Regions from separate parts of the Rhizobium sp. TRM96647 genome, predicted to be linked through region 2. Evidence: predicted binding sites of a transcription regulator. Region 2 holds the regulator's gene; each other region holds the start of a gene.

Region 1 (3,275 bases), on a different contig from region 2:
CAAGGGCCCGATCCTGTGCCTCGTCGGTCCTCCCGGCGTCGGCAAGACCTCGCTTGCGAAGTCGATCGCCAAGGCGACGGGCCGTGAATATGTCCGCATGGCGCTCGGCGGCGTGCGCGACGAGGCCGAGATCCGCGGTCACCGCCGCACCTATATCGGCTCGATGCCCGGCAAGGTCATCCAGTCGATGAAGAAGGCGAAGAAGTCCAACCCGCTCTTCCTGCTCGACGAGATCGACAAGATGGGCATGGATTTCCGCGGCGATCCGTCCTCGGCCCTGCTCGAGGTGCTCGATCCGGAACAGAACTCGACCTTCATGGACCATTACCTCGAGGTCGAATACGACCTGTCGAACGTGATGTTCGTGACGACGGCGAACACGTTGAACATCCCGGCGCCCCTGATGGACCGCATGGAGGTGATCCGCATCGCCGGCTACACCGAGGACGAGAAGCGGGAGATCGCCAAGCGTCACCTGCTGCCGAAGGCGATCCGCGATCATGCGCTGCAGGAGAAGGAATTCTCCGTGACCGACGGCGCGCTGATGGCGGTGATCCAGCAGTACACCCGCGAGGCCGGTGTCCGTAACTTCGAGCGCGAACTGATGAAACTCGCCCGCAAGGCGGTCACCGAGATCATCAAGGGCAAGACGACCAAGGTCGAGGTGACGGCTGACAACATCCACGACTTCCTGGGCGTTCCGCGCTTCCGCCACGGCGAAGCTGAACGCGACGACCAGGTCGGCGTGGTCACGGGTCTGGCCTGGACCGAGGTCGGCGGCGAACTGCTGACGATCGAAGGCGTGAGCCTGCCGGGTGGCAAGGGCCGCATGACGGTCACGGGCAACCTGAAGGACGTCATGAAGGAATCGATTTCGGCGGCGGCCTCCTATGTCCGCTCGCGCGCCATCGATTTCGGCATCGAGCCGCCGCGCTTCGACAAGACCGACATCCACGTGCACGTGCCGGAAGGTGCGACGCCGAAGGACGGTCCGTCGGCCGGTATCGCCATGGCGACCGCCATCGTCTCCATCATGACCGGCATCCCGGTCTCGAAGGATGTGGCGATGACGGGCGAGGTGACGCTGCGCGGCCGCGTGCTGCCGATCGGTGGCCTGAAGGAAAAGCTGCTCGCGGCCCTTCGCGGCGGCATCAAGAAGGTGCTGATCCCGGAAGAGAACGCCAAGGACCTGGCCGACATTCCGGACAACGTGAAGAACAGCATGGAGATCATCCCGGTCTCGCGCATGGGCGAGGTGATCCGGCATGCGCTCGTCCGCACGCCCGAGCCGATCGAATGGGATGCGGCGGCCGCCGAAACGAAGCCGGTCGCGGTCGAATCGACCGACGAAGCGGGCTCCGCGGTGGCCCATTGACGGTCGACAGCTAGGAAGAAATTCTCCCCATCGAGGGGAGTTTCGGGAGGCCGGCAGCAATGCCGGCCTCTTTTCTGTCGAAAAAGCCTGTGAAAAGCCCGGAATATCAGCATTTACGGACGAAATCCGGTTGCGGCGGAAAGGTCGATGCGTATTCTGCCCTCGACTTGTACATGAGTCGTTTCGAACCGTATTGAAAGGGGTGGAAACATGAACAAGAACGAACTCGTCTCCGCAGTCGCTGAGAAGTCCGGCCTGTCGAAGACGGATGCCGCATCGGCTGTCGATGCTGTATTCGAGACGATCCAGGGCGAACTGAAGAGCGGTGGCGACGTCCGCCTCGTCGGTTTCGGCAATTTCTCCGTCTCGCGCCGTGAAGCATCGAAGGGCCGCAACCTTTCGACCGGCGCAGAGATCGACATTCCGGCCCGCAACGTGCCGAAGTTCTCGGCCGGCAAGGGCCTGAAGGACGCCGTCAACGGCTGATCCCTAGGCAATCATTTCGGCTTCGCGCCGACGGAAGGGCCCGGTTTTCCGGGCCCTTTTTCGTTGCCGTGGACTGTCGTCAATCTGTCATCTGATCGTCATCGCCTTGTAACGGGCGGGGACCACAAACCCCGGCATTCCTTGACGCACACTCCGGAGGATCAGATGAAATCCCGTTCCATCATTGCCGGCCTCGCAGCCGTGCTGGCCGCCTCGGTCGCGACCGCGGCACAGGCCGAGCCCGTCTTCAATCGCATTGCTTCCTTTGCCGTCGCCGACAACCTGCCGGACGGCACCGATCCGAAGACTGCGACCTCCTCCGAGATCATCGCGGCGACCGAGGACGGCAACACGCTCGTCTATTCCGACAGCCCGCTGAAGGCGATCGGCTTCATCGACATCACCGATGCGAAGGCGCCGAAGGCGGCCGGCACCGTCGCCTTCGAAGGCGAGCCGACCTCGGTCGGCGTCGCCGGCGGCAAGGCGCTCGTCGCCGTCAACACCAGCGAGAGCTACGTCAAGCCGTCGGGCTTCCTGGCGGTCGTCGACATCGCCACGAAGACGATCGAGACGACCTGCGACCTCGGCGGTCAGCCGGATTCGATCGCGCTCAACAAGGACAGGACGATCGCCGCCATTGCGATCGAGAACGAGCGCGATGAGGACGTGAACGACGGCGCGATCCCGCAGATGCCGGCGGGCGACCTGGTGCTCGTCTCGCTCAAGGACGGCGCGCCGGACTGCGCGAGCGTCAAGCACGTCGCGCTGACGGGGCTTGCCGATATCGCCGGCGACGATCCCGAACCGGAATTCGTCTCCTTCAACGGCAACGACGAGATTGCGCTGACGCTGCAGGAGAACAACCACATCGTCATACTCGACGGCAAGACCGGCACGGTGAAGTCGCACTTCCCCGCCGGCGCCGTCGACCTGGACAAGATCGACACCAAGCGGGACGGCAAGATTGCCTTTACCGGCAAGAAGGAAGGCCAGAAGCGGGAGCCCGACGCCGTGAAGTGGCTGGGCGACGACCGGCTGGTCGTGGCCAACGAGGGCGACTGGGAAGGCGGCAGCCGCGGCTTCACCATCTTCGACACGACCGGCAAGGTCGTCTACGAAAGCGGCCCGTCGTTCGAATACGCGATCGCTTCGATCGGCCACTACCCCGACAAGCGCAATTCCAAGGGCGTCGAGCCGGAAGGCCTCGAGGCTGCGACTTTCGGTGAAGACAACCTCTTCTTCGTGCTCGCCGAGCGCGCATCGATCGTCGGCGTCTACAAGGACACCGGCGCCGAGCCGGAACTGCTGCAGCTCCTCCCGTCGGGCATCGGCCCGGAGGGCGCCGTCGCGATCCCCGGTCGCAACCTGCTGGTGACCGCAAACGAGACCGATCTCGGCGAGGACAACCTGGCGC
Region 2 (3,275 bases):
ACTGGCGAAGTCCAAGGCCGAACTCGACCAGGTGGTAGAGCAGAGCCTGCAGAAGGCGGGCCTCTGGAACGAGGTCAAGGATCGCCTGCAGGAGGGCGGCACGGGCCTTTCGGGCGGCCAGCAGCAGCGTCTGTGCATCGCCCGCGCCGTCGCCGTCAGCCCGGAAGTGATCCTGATGGACGAGCCCTGCTCGGCGCTCGATCCGATCGCCACCGCCAAGGTGGAGGAACTGATCCACGAACTGCGGACGAACTTCACGATCGTCATCGTCACCCACTCGATGCAGCAGGCCGCGCGCGTCTCGCAGCGCACCGCCATGTTCCACCTCGGCAACCTCGTCGAGGAGAACGACACCGACAAGATGTTCACCAATCCGGACGACCAGCGTACGCAGGACTACATCATGGGTCGCTTCGGCTGACGCCTGCCGTCGCCGGCAAAAGACCATGGCGCCTGCGCCAGTTGAGGAACAAGAAACATGACACCGACCCATATCGTTTCGATCTACGATGAAGAGCTGAAATATCTCACCCGCCGCATCTCCGAGATGGGGGGCACGGCCGAGCAGATGGTGGGCGACAGCGTGCGCGCGCTGGTCAACACCAACGTGGCGCTGGCGCAGAAGGTGATCTCCGAGGACGTCATCCTCGACACCGCCGAACGGCAGATCAACGAGAAGGCGATCGTCACGATCGCCAAGCGCCAGCCGATGGCGGCCGACCTGCGCGAGATCATGGGGGCGATCCGCATCGCCGCCGAACTCGAGCGCGTCGGCGACCTCGGCAAGAACACAGCCAAGCGCGTCGTCTCGGTGCAGGGTTCCGGCATTCCGCGCAACCTCGCCCGCGGCCTCGAACACCTGGCCGAACTGGCGCTGATGCAGCTCAAGGAAGTCCTCGACGTCTATGCCTCGCGCAACATCGAGAAGGCCAAGGAGATCCGTGAGCGCGACGACGAGATCGATGCGATCTACACCTCGCTGTTCCGCGAACTTCTGACCTACATGATGGAAGATCCGCGCAACATCACGCCCTGCACGCATCTGCTCTTCTGCGCCAAGAACATCGAGCGCATCGGCGACCATGCGACCAACATCGCCGAGACGATCTTCTACATGGCGACCGGCTCGCAGCCGGAAGGCGAACGTCCGAAGGACGACCACACCACGTCTGTGGGTGCCATCGAGGAATGATGTCGTCGAACCGCCCGCCGATCGACGCGGCGGTCACATGGCGGTCCGGGGTGGTCGCAGGTGGGCCGCTCGGACCAGGAATGAGCATGGCCCAGGAGTGAGCAAGGCATGGTTCCAAAGATTACCGTGGTCGAAGACGAGGAGGCGCTGAGCGTCCTCCTGCGCTACAACCTCGAGGCCGAGGGCTTCGAGGTCGATACGATCCTGCGCGGCGACGAGGCGGAGATCCGCCTGCAGGAGCGCCAGCCCGATCTTCTGATCCTCGACTGGATGCTGCCCGGCGTCTCCGGCATTGAACTCTGCCGGCGTCTGCGCCAGCGCTCGGAGACCGAGCGGTTGCCGATCATCATGCTGACGGCGCGCGGCGAGGAGAGCGAGCGCGTTCGCGGGCTCGCCACCGGCGCGGACGATTACGTGGTCAAGCCCTTCTCGACGCCCGAACTGATGGCGCGGGTCAAGGCGATGCTGCGGCGCGCCCGGCCAGAGGTCGTCTCGACGCTCCTCAAGTGCGGCGATATCGAACTCGACCGCGAGACCCATCGCGTCCACCGCCGCTCGCGCGAGGTGCGGTTGGGGCCGACGGAATTCCGTCTGCTGGAGTTCCTGATGTCGTCCCCCGCCCGCGTCTTCTCCCGCTCGCAGCTTCTGGATGGTGTCTGGGGTCACGACATCTATGTCGACGAACGAACCGTCGACGTCCATGTCGGCCGCCTGCGCAAGGCGCTGAACTTCTCCAACATGAACGACGTCATCCGCACGGTGCGTGGCGCAGGCTATTCGCTGGAAGCCTGAAATCGGGCGGACGGTCATTGCGACAACGAAAAACGGGCCCGTCGAAGGCCCGTTTTTCGTTGTTCCGTATCCTGTGGCACACGGAGCCCTCGCTCAGCGTGCCCGGCGGCGCTCTGCCGAGGGCTGGTAGGCGAGCCGCTGGTGGTAGGTGCAGTAGGGGGAATTGTCCGGGGATTCGTTGCCGCAGAAGTGGAAGTCGTCCTTCAGCGGGTCGCCGTTCGGCCACTTGCAGGTACGCTCGGTCAGTTGCGTCAGCTCGAGGCGGCGCGACATCGGCACGACGACGTTGGCGACGACCCGGGTGATCGGCTCTTCGTCATACTCGAAGGCGACCTCTTCCTTGGTGACGACGGCGCCGGTCGGACGGGCGATCGTGCGGGTGGCGACGCGCGGAGCGAAGTTCGCAGGACGCGGTGCCGAAGCCGGGCGCTTGGCGCGGGCCGCCGTCGGCGCGCCGCCGGACTTGGCCCGGCCGGGCAGGGCGAGACGGTGGACCTTGCCGATAACCGCATTGCGGCTGACGCCGCCGAGCTGTGCCGCGATCTGGCTGGCGCTCAGTCCTTCGGACCAGAGCTTCTTCAGCTTCTCGACCCTCTCGTCCGTCCAGTTCATCTCCGTCATCTCCTCGTTTCAGCGTTCGTTGCCGAGAATCCCTCGGCGCTGCCCGGATTTCTCCGCAGCGCGAAATGCTCTGATACTGTTGGTGACTAGTTCCGCCGCATGCAGTCTAGCAATTGAGTTTTAACCTACCGACAGGGGGACTCTGTGACAAGAGTCGCCGGAATCCGCCCGAATCGATTTTCCGGTTTTCCCCAACTTGCTCGCCGGGTGTGACTCACTTGCGACACTTCTCCGCGCGATCCGAAACCTCACGCAAGGGCATATCGAGGCGGATTTCGTCGCCTCGCCGTTTGTTGACAATAAGCCCTGAAATGCTGATAGTGCGCCCGCCGCCGTGAGGCGGCATTTTCGATTTTTCCGCACTGGAAAGATCCGGAATCCGTTTCCGCATCCGCTGCGAGGGAGATACGCGCCATGGCTGATGCCACGCCGCTCTACGAGACCTATCTGCGTGCGCCGCTGCGCTTCGAGCGCGGCGAGGGCGTCTGGCTGATCGCGGAAGACGGCTCGCGCTATCTCGATTTCGCAGCCGGCGTCGCGGTCAATTCGCTGGGCCATGCCCATCCGCACCTGGTCGAGAGCCTCAAGGCGCAGGCCGACAAGGTCTGGCACCTGTCCAATCTCTACGAGGTCCCCGGGCAGGAGACGCTCGGCAAGCGCCTGACCGCGG
Region 3 (3,275 bases), on a different contig from region 2:
CATCCATGGGGACACGCCCGGCGCCGTCGGCGTGGCGCGCGCCCTTCGCGAAGCCCTTGCTGCCGCCGGGATCGAATTCTCCGCGTTCAAGAAGCCCGATCTCCAATAGAGGAAATGCGCGTGACCCGTATCGTCTACCTGAACGGCGCCTGGATCCCCGAAGCAGACGCCAGGATCTCCATCTTCGACCGTGGCTTCCTCTTTGCGGATGCGATCTACGAAGTGACGGCGGTGATCGGCGGCAAGCTCATCGAATATGCCGGGCACGCGGCCCGCCTGCAGCGGTCGACGGAGGAACTGGCCATGCCGTGTCCCCTCAGCCCCGAGGCGCTTCTGGCTGTGCATCGCGAGATCGTTCGCCGCAACGACCTGCAGGAAGGACTGATCTATCTGCAGATCTCGCGCGGGGTTGCCGACCGCGACTTTGCCTATCCGCAGGACGCGGCGCCGACGCTGGTCCTGTTCACGCAGGCCAAGGCAGTTGTCGACAATCCCAAGGTGAAGACGGGAATATCGGTGGCGATGCAGCCCGATCTGCGCTGGGCGCGGCGGGACATCAAGACGGTGCAACTGCTCTATCCCTCCATGGCCAAGATGGAGGCCGCAAGGCTCGGCGCGGACGATGCCTGGCTCGTCGAGGACGGCTTCGTCACCGAGGCGACGTCCGCGAGTGCCCATATCGTGACGAAGGACGGCACGCTCGTCACCCGGCAACTGTCGCAGGCGATCCTCCACGGCATCACCCGGGCCAGCACGCTGGACCTGGCGCGACGGGCCGGCATTCCCGTCGACGTGCGCCCGTTCACGCCGAAAGAGGCCATGGACGCGGCGGAGGCCTTCATCACCTCGGCCACGAGCTTCGTGCTTCCGGTGACGAAGATCGACGGTCAGCCCGTCGGCAGCGGCGTCCCGGGTCCGGTCTCCGCCCGGTTGCGCGAACTCTACATCGCCGAGAAGCTCGCCAGCGCCATCTGAGGCCGACGTCATCCTCCGGCCGGCTGGCACCCCTTCGCTTGTCGTCGCCGGCACGACGCCGATCAGCCTGAAGACCGGCCCGACGCTCCGAGAACGCCATGGAAGTTGCGAATGGAAGGTGAATTGTGTGGCCTAGCGCAAGCAAGCCGGTGATATCCGCTCGTCCGCACCTTTTCATCGCGGCCGCAACCCGTTATGGGCTGTCACAAAACTGTCATATATGGGAAAACGATCGTGCTGAGCTGGTTTCGCGCCCTGATGCCCCGGGAAGACCGTTTCTTCGACCTCTTCGACGCACACGCGCTGACGGTGGTCGAGGCGGCGGAGGCGCTTGAGAAGGTTCTGGCGGGCGGTCCGACCCTGGAACAGCACTGCAGCCGGATCGTCGAACTGGAAGACAAGGCCGATCGCATCACGGCCGACGTGTTGCTTGCCGTGCGCAAGAGCTTCATCACCCCCTTCGATCGCGGCGACATCAAGGACCTGATCCAGTCGCTCGACGACGCAATCGATATGATGCACAAGGTGGTCAAGACGATCCGCCTGTTCGAGCAGAAGAGTTTCGACCCCGGCATGCAGGAAATGGGCGTGATCGTCGTGAAGGCCGCCCGCCTCGTGGCCGAGGCCGTGCCGCTGCTCCACAAGATCGGCACCAACGCGACGCGCCTGAATTCGATCGCCGAGGAGGTGATGCGCATCGAGGGCCGCGCAGACGAATTGCACGAGAAGGGCCTGAAGGACCTGTTCCAGCGCCACGGCGCCTCCGACCCGATGGCCTACATGATCGGCAGCGAGCTCTATGGCGAACTGGAGAAGGTGGTCGACCGCTTCGAAGACGTGGCGAACGAAATCAGCGGCATCGTGATCGAGAACGTCTGATGGACGCGACGCTTGCCTTTCCGCTGCTGGTGGCGCTCATCGGCATCGCGCTCCTGTTCGATTTCCTGAACGGGTTGCACGATGCGGCGAACTCGATCGCCACGATCGTCTCGACGCGGGTGCTGCGGCCGCAATTTGCGGTGATGTGGGCCGCGTTCTTCAATTTCATCGCTTTCCTATTCTTCGGCCTGCATGTGGCCGAGACGATCGGCAGGGGGATCATCGATCCGGCAATCATTTCGCCGGCGGTGATCTTTGCGGCACTCATGGGCGCGATCATCTGGAACGTCGTCACTTGGCTGTTCGGAATTCCCTCCAGTTCCTCGCATGCGCTGATCGGCGGGCTCGTCGGCGCGGGGCTGGCACGGAGCGGCTTCGATTCGATCGTGCTCTCTGGCGTGCTGAAGACGGTAGGTGCCATCTTCATGTCGCCGGCAATCGGCTTTTTCCTTGCGCTGATGCTGGTCCTGATCGTTTCCTGGGTCTGCGTGCGGCAGACGCCGTTCGCCGTCGACAAGGCTTTCCGCGGGCTGCAGTTCATTTCCGCCTCGCTCTATTCTCTCGGCCATGGCGGCAACGATGCGCAGAAAACCATGGGTATCATCGCGGTTCTTCTCTATTCGCAGGGCCACCTCGGTTCAGAATTCTACGTTCCATTCTGGGTCGTCATCACCTGCCAGGCGGCAATCGCACTGGGCACGCTCTTCGGCGGCTGGCGCATCGTCCACACGATGGGCTCGAAGATCACCCGGCTCAACCCGATGCAGGGTTTCTGCGCGGAGACGGGCGGTGCGATCACACTGTTCGCAGCCACCTGGCTCGGTATTCCCGTCTCGACCACGCACACCATCACCGGCGCGATCATCGGCGTCGGCGCGGCGCGGCGCGTCTCGGCGGTGCGCTGGGGGCTTGCGGGCAATATCGTGATCGCGTGGTTCGTGACCCTGCCGGCGGCGGCACTCGTGTCGGCATTGACCTATTGGGCCGTCAACCTCTTTGGTGGCCACTGAAGCCGGCTCGTCGATTTCCAATCACGGCGCTTGCCAGCCTCCGGCTTTGCGTGCACCCTCCCTTGCGGAAGAGGATTCGCGGCTGCTTTTCGGGGGACGAGCATGGCAGGCGGAATGATGCGGGTGACCGCCCTTCTCAGCGTGAGTTGTGCTCTCATGAACGCCGCGGTCGCGCAGGAGAGCAGTGCCGACCTGGCGAAGAAGCTGTCCAATCCCGTCGCGTCGATGATCAGCGTACCGTTCCAGTTCAACTACGACCGTGGCTTCGGTCCGGAAGACGGGAACCGGGAGACGCTGAACATTCAGCCCGTCGTCCCCATATCGCTGAACGATGACTGGAACCTCATCTCCCGGACCATCATGCCGGTCATCTGGCAGGATGACATCGCCGGTCCGTCGGGCCACCAGTTC

Evidence for each region. The regulator PhoB, encoded in region 2, activates phosphate uptake and scavenging genes when phosphate is short. The targets are predictions, from matches to a motif close to TGTCATNNANCTGTCAT.
Region 1: the regulator PhoB is predicted to act here: its motif matches at 1,947-1,963, upstream of OCK02_RS18750 (esterase-like activity of phytase family protein).
Region 3: the regulator PhoB is predicted to act here: its motif matches at 1,177-1,193, upstream of OCK02_RS21625 (DUF47 domain-containing protein).

Annotation. Positions count from the first base shown of each region.
Region 1 is NZ_JAOXHF010000011.1:87,650-90,924, forward strand. Features, by position in the region: gene lon (endopeptidase La) at 1-1,375, shown strand, start outside; gene hupB (DNA-binding protein HupB) at 1,586-1,861, shown strand; gene OCK02_RS18750 (esterase-like activity of phytase family protein) at 2,027-3,275, shown strand, end outside.
Region 2 is NZ_JAOXHF010000004.1:401,426-404,700, forward strand. Features, by position in the region: gene pstB (phosphate ABC transporter ATP-binding protein PstB) at 1-421, shown strand, start outside; gene phoU (phosphate signaling complex protein PhoU) at 479-1,192, shown strand; gene phoB (phosphate regulon transcriptional regulator PhoB) at 1,301-1,984, shown strand; gene OCK02_RS10505 (GcrA family cell cycle regulator) at 2,078-2,596, opposite strand; gene OCK02_RS10510 (aspartate aminotransferase family protein) at 3,020-3,275, shown strand, end outside.
Region 3 is NZ_JAOXHF010000014.1:44,838-48,112, reverse strand. Features, by position in the region: gene OCK02_RS21635 (5-oxoprolinase subunit PxpA) at 1-109, shown strand, start outside; gene OCK02_RS21630 (D-amino-acid transaminase) at 115-975, shown strand; gene OCK02_RS21625 (DUF47 domain-containing protein) at 1,210-1,854, shown strand; gene OCK02_RS21620 (inorganic phosphate transporter) at 1,854-2,864, shown strand; gene OCK02_RS21615 (transporter) at 3,021-3,275, shown strand, end outside.